2 regions of the Streptomyces sp. CNT360 genome follow, and region 2 is predicted to be linked to the other one. Evidence: riboswitches for the same ligand, from Rfam matches in the RefSeq annotation. Region 2 holds a riboswitch; the other holds the start of a gene.
What was found. A riboswitch is a leader RNA that binds a small molecule or an ion and turns the genes downstream of it on or off. The one in region 2 is predicted to bind cyclic di-AMP.
Positions count from the first base shown of each region.

Region 1: another riboswitch for cyclic di-AMP. It lies ahead of H297_RS0120730 (M23 family metallopeptidase); the one in region 2 lies ahead of H297_RS0132490 (M23 family metallopeptidase).

Region 1 is NZ_AUKO01000027.1:105,894-109,918, forward strand. Features, by position in the region: gene H297_RS0120725 (M16 family metallopeptidase) at 1-462, shown strand, start outside; cyclic di-AMP (ydaO/yuaA leader) riboswitch at 689-849, shown strand; gene H297_RS0120730 (M23 family metallopeptidase) at 864-1,688, shown strand; gene H297_RS0120735 (HPr family phosphocarrier protein) at 1,948-2,229, opposite strand; gene H297_RS0120740 (GNAT family N-acetyltransferase) at 2,356-4,025, shown strand, end outside.
Region 2 is NZ_KE384247.1:137,160-141,184, forward strand. Features, by position in the region: gene H297_RS0132480 (DUF4232 domain-containing protein) at 57-767, shown strand; gene H297_RS39790 (PP2C family protein-serine/threonine phosphatase) at 1,047-2,210, shown strand; cyclic di-AMP (ydaO/yuaA leader) riboswitch at 2,371-2,532, shown strand; gene H297_RS0132490 (M23 family metallopeptidase) at 2,547-3,830, shown strand.

The sequences.
Region 1 (4,025 bases), on a different contig from region 2:
ACCTACGGGGTGCGGGCGTTCGGGCAGGTGCTGCGGTCGGCCGAGGACGGCAGCGGGGCGTCGCTGCTGGCCATCAGCGGCTCGGTCGCCACCGATGTCACAGGTCCGGCGCTGGCCGACCTGTGGAAGGTGCTGCGGGTGCTGGCGGCCGACGGGCTGACCGACGACGAGCGCGACATCGCGGTGCGCAACCTGGTGGGCGTCGCACCGCTGCGCTACGAGACGGCGGCAGCGGTGGCCTCGACGCTGGCGGACCAGGTGGAGCAGTACCTGCCGGACGACTACCAGGCCCGTGTCTACGCCCAGCTCGCCGAGACGGGCACGGTGGAGGCCACGGCGGCCGCGGTCAGCGCACTGCCGGCCGACCGGCTGGTGACGGTGCTGGTCGGTGACGCCTCCCAGATCGCCGAGCCGGTGCGGGAGTTGGGCATCGGCGAGGTCAAGGTCGTCAGCGGTTCCTGACCGCCGCCGGCTCGCCGGCACAGGCGGCGTGACGGTGAGGGAGAAGTGGGGCCCGGAAGGAGGAATCGCTCCTTCCGGGCCCTCCTTGATGTCCGTTTCTGTTGCGGTTGTGGCGAGTTGGAGTGTGGCGAAGATGACAAACCCAGGGATTCGTTTGCCGCTCGGAGTTGACGCCGTTTAGCGTCATTGCCGCCGTCCGTCAGAAGTGACCGCACCCGCGGCCGACGGGCGGTGATCGCCGAATCCCCGAGGGCAACCGCCCGAGGGGGACCGGGGACCCACCTTGTCCCATGGGGTGAATCGGACGGCCTCGACGAGAGGCGGCCCGTAGGAGACCTTCCTGCTCCGAACCCGTCAGCTAACCCGGTAGGCGAGAAGGAAGGAAAGGAGTACGCCTCCCTATGGCGTTCACCCGTGCCACCGGGAAGCACAGGCGCCCGAGCAAGACCCGCAGAGCTTCAGCGGGGGCGGCGGGCATCGCCGGCCTCGCCACCGTGGGTGTCGTGGGTTCCATCGCCTCGCCCGCGTTCGCTGCCGTCGGCGGCGGGCAGAATCAGAACAACCTGCGCCAGAGCCCCGAGCTGCGACAGGCCCTCGCGGCCCCGATCTCGGACACCATCGACGAGCAGGCCTACGACCAGGCTCTCCAGGCGGAGCAGGCCAAGGCCGAGGCCGCCGCCAAGGAGGAGGCCGCCAAGGCCAAGGCAGAGGCCAAGCGGAAGGCCGACGAGGCCAAGCGCAAGGCGGCTGCCGAGAAGGCGAAGAAGGAGCACGAGGCGAAGCAGAAGGCGGCTCGGGCGGCCGAGCGCGCCAAGCTCAACGCGTACGTGCTGCCGGTCGAGGGCTCCTACGTCTCCACGGGCTACAAGCAGGGCGGCGGCATGTGGTCGTCCGGCAGCCACACCGGTATCGACTTCCATGCGGGCATGAACACCCCGGTGCACTCCGTGGCCGCCGGTGAGGTCGTGGAGGCCGGCAACGGCGGTGCCTACGGCAACAACATCGTCATCAAGCACAAGGACGGCACGTACACGCAGTACGGCCACCTCAACTCGATCGGTGTCTCGGTCGGGCAGACCGTCAAGGCGGGTCAGCAGATCGCGCTGTCCGGTTCGACGGGCAACTCCTCCGGTCCGCACCTGCACTTCGAGGCCCGTACCGGTCCCGACTACGGCTCGGACATGGATCCGGTCGCCTACCTTCGCCAGCACGGCCTCAAGGTCTGACGCCTGCACGGGTCGCGGGGGAGCGGGCCACAGGCCCGTGACCCGCGGCCACCTGCTCGGCGAAGACGTGCTTCTCGAAGCGCGTCAACGAGTTCCACACACCACGAGCCCCCGGCCGGACAGCCGGGGGCTCGTGGTGTTGCTGCCTTCTGCACGCCGCGGGCCAAAGCTGCACGGGCGCCGCCGGCGGTGTGCCCGCGAGGGCGGGAACTGCGCGGACGGGCCCGGCAGGGGGACCCACTCGTCGGCCCGAGGCGGTTCAGACGGTTTCCGGGAGCTCTTCCAGACCCTCGGAGACGAGCTTGGCCAGACGGTCGAGGGCCGCCTCGGCGTCCTCCGCCTCGGAGGCGAGCACGATCTCCTCGCCGCCCTCGGCACCCAGGCCGAGCACGCCGAGCATGGAAGCCGCGTTGACGGGGGAGCCCTCGCCCTTCCGGACGGTGACCGGAACGCCGGCGGCCGAGGCGGCACGGACGAAGATGGAGGCGGGGCGGGCGTGCAGCCCCTCGGCCCAGCCGACGGTGACGCGGCGCTCAACCATGGTGTTGCCCTTCGAGTCGGTGAGGTTGTCTAGACCAGTCTCGCACGGGTGTCTGCGTGCACCGCGAACCCTACGACGCACCGCCGAGGACCTCCGTGAGCGCGCTCACGGCCGTACGCTGACCCCATGCCGAGCCCCGAGGAGCGCGCCTACCCGACCCACTGGGAAGCGGACATCGTCCTCCGCGACGGCGGTACGGCCCACATCCGGCCGATCGCCCCCCACGACGCGGAACGGCTGGTCAGCTTCTACGAGCAGGTGTCCGACGAGTCGAAGTACTACCGCTTCTTCGCGCCCTACCCCCGGCTGTCCGACCGCGATGTGCGCCGCTTCACACACCACGACTACGTCGACCGCGTCGGCCTCGCGGCGACCATCCGCGGAGAGTTCATCGCCACCGTCCGCTACGACCGCATCGACGCGCACGGCCGGCCCGCGAGTGAACCCGCGGACGAGGCCGAGGTCGCCTTCCTGGTCCGCGACGACCAGCAGGGCAGGGGTGTGGCCTCGGCTCTCCTGGAGCACATCGGCGCCGTCGCCCGGGAGCGGGGCATCCGCCGCTTCGCCGCCGAGGTGCTGCCCGCCAACACCAAGATGATCAAGGTGTTCACGGACGCCGGGTACTCCCAGCGGCGCAGCTTCGAAGACGGTTCCGTCCACCTCACCTTCGACCTGGAACCCACCGAGCGGTCGCTGGCGGTGATGCGGGCCCGTGAACAGCGGGCCGAGGCCCGCTCGGTGGCCCGGCTGCTGGCCCCGGGAGCCGTCGCCGTCGTCGGTGTCGGCCGCGCCCCGGGCGGTGCCGGACGGGCCGCGCTGGGCAGCCTGACCACCGGTGGCTTCACCGGGCACGTCTACGCCGTCAACCATGCGCTGGGCCCCGGCGGGCCGGACCAACTGGCCGGCGTACCCGCCTACCGCTCGGTGCGGGAGCTGCCCGAGCGGGTCGACCTCGCGGTCCTCGCGGTCCCCGCAGACCAGCTCCGCCCGGCGATCGACGCCTGCGGAGAGGCTGCCGTCCAAGGGCTCGTCGTCCTCTCCGAGGGGGTCGGCCGTGAACAGCAGCGCGCCCTCGTCCGGCAAGCCCGGTCCTACGGCATGCGGCTGATCGGCCCGGGCGCACTCGGCCTCATCAACACCCACCGCGACGTGCGGCTGAACGCCACCCCCTCCATCCGGATGCCCGCACGCGGCCGGATCGGCGTCTTCACCCAGTCCGGCGCCATCGGTATCGCCCTGCTCGACGGGCTCGACCGGCGCGGCATCGGCCCCTCCTCCTTCGTCTCCGCGGGCAACCGGGCCGACGTCTCCGGCAACGACCTGCTCCAGCACTGGGACGAGGATCAGTACACCGACGTCGTCCTGATGTATCTGGAGACCATCGGCAACCCCCGCAAGTTCACCCGCCTCGCCCGGCGGACCGCGGCCCGCAAGCCGGTGGTCGTCGTCAAGGGCGCCCGGCAGCGCGGCAGCCTGCCCCCGCCCGGGCACGCCGCGCCGGCCTCCCACACCCCCGACACGACCGTCCACGCGCTGCTGCGGCAGGCGGGCGTCCTCATGGTCGACAGCTTCACCGAACTGCTCGACACCGGTGTGCTCCTGGCCGACCAGCCCGCGCCGGCCGGACCGCACGTCGGCATCCTCGGCAACACCGACGCGCTGAGCCTGCTGGCCTACGACGCCTGCCTCAAGGACGGGTTGCGCCCGCGCCCGGTGGTGGCGCTGCCCGGCGCCGCGGGCCCCGGTGAGTTCGGCCGGGCGCTGCGCGAGGCCCTCACCGACGCATCCACCGACGC
Region 2 (4,025 bases):
CGGCGGGCGCGGGCCTTGTGAGGGGGTCCGCCGGGCGCCGTCCGGGCCGCACGAGGGTGGCGCGTGTCGCCGCGGCCGCGACGGCGGTGCTGGCCGCGGGGGCGATGGTGACGGGCTGCGGCGACAAGGACTCGGACGCTTCGGCACCCCACAAGGTCAGCGGCGAGGCGGCACCGGCGACCGGCGGCTCGGACTCGTCCAAGGGCAGCGACAAGGGGGACGAGGGCAAGAGCGACGGGGACGGTTCGCAGGGCGGCGACTCCGGCTCCAAGAAATCCTCCGCCCCCTCGTCCGGCTCCGCGTCCGACGGGGACGACGGCGCGGGCAGCGCCTCCGGTCCGGGTTCCGGCAGCCGCTGCCACACCGGGGACCTGCGGGCCTCGTTCGGCAAGAACCACCCGGGCGCGGGGCAGGAGAACTTCGCTCTCGTGTTCACCAACAAGTCGGGCTCCACCTGCACGGTGCGGGGCTACCCGGGGATGGAGTTCGTCGACGGAGCGGGGGAGCAGGTCTCCTTCGACCCGCACCGGACCGGCGACGAGGTGCGCACGGTCACACTGGCTCCGGGCAAGAGCGCCTGGGCCCCGCTCTCGTTCACCAACCCGGAGATGACCGACGTGCCGACGGTGACGCCGTCCGCGGCGAAGGTCACCCCGCCCGACGAGAAGGCTTCTCTCACCGCCCCGTGGTCGGGCGGCAAGGTGACCAGGACGGGCACGGCCTCCGTCCCCAAGATCGGTCCGCTCGCCCCGGGCACCGGCGGCTGAGCGGCCCCTGACGGGCGGCCGGGAACCCGGCGCCGCCCCACCCCCGCTCCGCGGAGGCACGCCTTGCTGACCACAGCGCGTGCTCCCCGGGCCAGGAGCGAGAGGAGGGAGCGGCGGGTTCCCGGGCCCGATCGGCGGCGTCCGGCTCCGCGGGAGGGTGCCGGACGCCGCCTCCTGCGCGCCCGCGCTCCGCGCCGTCCTCGCGCGCGCTCCTGCCGCCGCCACCCGGACCGACCACCCCCGGGTGCCCGGCGGCGCGGAACGGGTCAGATTGAAAGCGTGCGCAAGAGCTGGGAGGACGTGGCCGGGACGGAGCCGGCCGACGGGTACGAGGACAGCGTGGGGCGGCTGCGGAGCCTGGCCAGGGCGCTCCCCGGCGCGCTGCTCGTCCTCGGCCTGGTCCTGGAACTGGCGACCCCGCCGAACGTCACCGTCTCCGCCCCGTTCGCGGCCGCACCGCTGGCCGCCGCCGCCCTGCTGTCGCTCCGCGGGACCGTCGCCACCGGTATCGCCTCCTTCGGCGCCGTCGTGCTGATCACCTGGCTGCACGACGCGACCGGCCCCGACATCGAACCGCAGGCCCGCTCCGTCACCATCGGCACCGTCGCCGTGCTCGCCGTCGGCGTCAACTACGTGCTGCGGCGCAGCGACGAACAGCTGGCCTCGGCGCGGGTCGTCGCCGAGGCGGTGCAGCTCGCGGTCCTTCCCACCCCGCCCACCCGGGTGGCCGACTTCGCCATCGCGACCCGGTACCGCGCGGCACAGGCCGGCACCCGCGTCGGCGGGGACTTCTACGCCGTGGAGGAGACCCCGTACGGCGTACGGCTGCTCATCGGTGACGTACGCGGCAAAGGTCTCGGCGCCGTCGAGGCCGTCGTCATCGTGGTGGGCGCCTTCCGTGAGGCCGCGGAGCAGGAGGAGAGCCTCTCCGGCGTCGCCGGGCGCCTCGACCGGGCCCTCCAGCGCGAGGGCCGCCGCCAACTCGGTACAGCACGCTTCGAGGGCTTCACGACAGCGGTGCTGGCCGAGATCCCCCTGCGTCAGGACCACTGCGTGGTGCGGATCGTCAACCGCGGCCACCCCGGCCCCGTCCTGCTCCACCGGGGCCGCACGACCCTCCTGGAGCCGACCGAACCGGCGCTCCCGCTCGGCATGACGGAGCTGGGGGTGTGGCCCGACGAGACCGACGAGGTGCCCTTCCCACCCGGCGCACAGCTCCTCCTGTACACCGACGGGCTCTCCGAGGCCCGCAACGCCGACAGGGTCTTCTACGACCCGGCCGCACGCCTGTCCCGCAGCTACTTCGCACACCCCGAGGAGCTGTTGGAGACGGTCCTCATCGACGTCGCCGACCACACCGGGGGCGAGCAGGTCGACGACATGGCGCTGCTGGCCGTCGCCCACGAGTCCGTCCGGCCACCGTCGCTGCCCCGACGTCCTTGACTCCGGGGCAGGGCAATTGTGCGGAACGGCTTGGAAACACGGGTGCTGTTCTATTACCGTCCGATAACACAGCACGATGGGCACGGTCGTCACTGCCGCCACGGAAGGCGGCACCGTGCACCGTCGCCGAATCCCGCATACGGAGCACCAGCCGAGACCACCGACTCACTGGCCCAGCACCGTGGGAACCGGGGAACCACCCCTTCTCGTCAGCATGACGGGGAGGACGGGGTGAATCGGGCGCCCCCGCACGAGGGTGCCCGTAGGAGACCTTCCTGCTCCGAACCCGTCAGCTAACCCGGTAGGCGAGAAGGAAGGAAAGGAGAGCGCCCCGCCGTGGCGTCCAGGTCCCAGGGCACTGCCCCCGAGGTCGTCGGGTACGACCCGCAGTTCCCCAGCGTCGGCTCCCCGCAGTACCCCGGTGTCGGTTCCCCGCACCCCGGCGCCGGCGCCCCCGCTCCAGCTCCGGCCCCCTCGCACACGCCCGCCGCCCCGGCGCGTGCGGTGGCCCCCGTGAACGCGGCGACGGTCCGTACGGACGTGCCGCCCCGCATCCCCGGGGGCGAGCCGGCCCATGAGGGAGCGCCCTGGGAGGAGTGGAACCCCTCCGAGGACGAGGCCACCCGCCCGCTGCGGGGCAAGCACCGGGTCGCCCGGCAGCGGACCGGCGGCGTGGCGCGCGGCGGTGCCGTACTGGGCGTCGGCATGATCGCCGCCGTCGGCGCGGGCGGCATGGCGACGGCACACGACAAGGATCCCGGCGCCGTCTCCGTCCCGGACCTGGACTCCGCCACCGACACCGCCCGCGGCCTGGCCGACCAGCTTTCGGACCTTCCCGACCTCGACGCCGAGGACCTCCCCGGCGTCGGCGGCTTCTTCGCCGACGGCTCCGACAGCTCCGACACCGCCGACGGCTCCGACTCGGTGGACGGCACATCCGCAACCGACGCCTCCCCGGCCGCCGACGGATCGGCCGACGCGGGGGAGGCGTTGCGGGCCCGCATCCTCGCGCAGGCCGACCGGCACCGCTCCGCGGCGGACGCGCAGGCCCGCGAGGAGGCGGCCCGCGAGGCCGCGAGCAGCGCAGCCGCGCAGGCCGCGAAGCGGGCGGCGGCCGAGGAAAGGGCCCGGGCCGAGGCGCACGCCGAACGCCAGCGCGAGGCCGCCGAGGCCGCGGAGGCGGAGAAGCGCAAGGCGGCCGAACGCCGCGCCGAGCGCGCCCGCGGCTACACGGCACCGCTCGCCTCGTACCAGCTCAGCGCGGGCTTCGGCCAGTCCGGCGGCCGGTGGCAGAGCGACCACACCGGCCAGGACTTCGCCGCCCCCAACGGCACCCCCGTCAAGGCGATCCACACCGGCACCGTCCAGCAGGCCGGCTGGGCCGGCTCCTACGGCTACCGCGTCGTGCTGAAGCTGGACGACGGTACGCAACTGTGGTTCTGCCACCTGTCGTCCATGACCAAGTCCGCGGGCGACAAGGTGAGCACCGGCGACGTCATCGGCCGCGTCGGCTCCACCGGCAACTCCACGGGCCCGCACCTGCACGTCGAGGTCCGCCCCGACGGCAGCACCCCCGTCGACCCGCTGCCGTGGCTCCGCGACAAGGGCGTACACGTCTGAACCGACGTCACCGGCTTCCCACGTGCCCTCGTCGGAGGCGCCCACCGACGAGGCCGGTATCCCGACGGGGGCGCTCCCGCCCCGACGGGACCGGCACCCCCGAGGGGTTCGGCACCTGCGATGGGGCTGGTGCCTCCCGAGGGGCTCGGCATCTCCGACGGGGTTGGTACCTCCGACGAGGCCGGTACCCCCGGC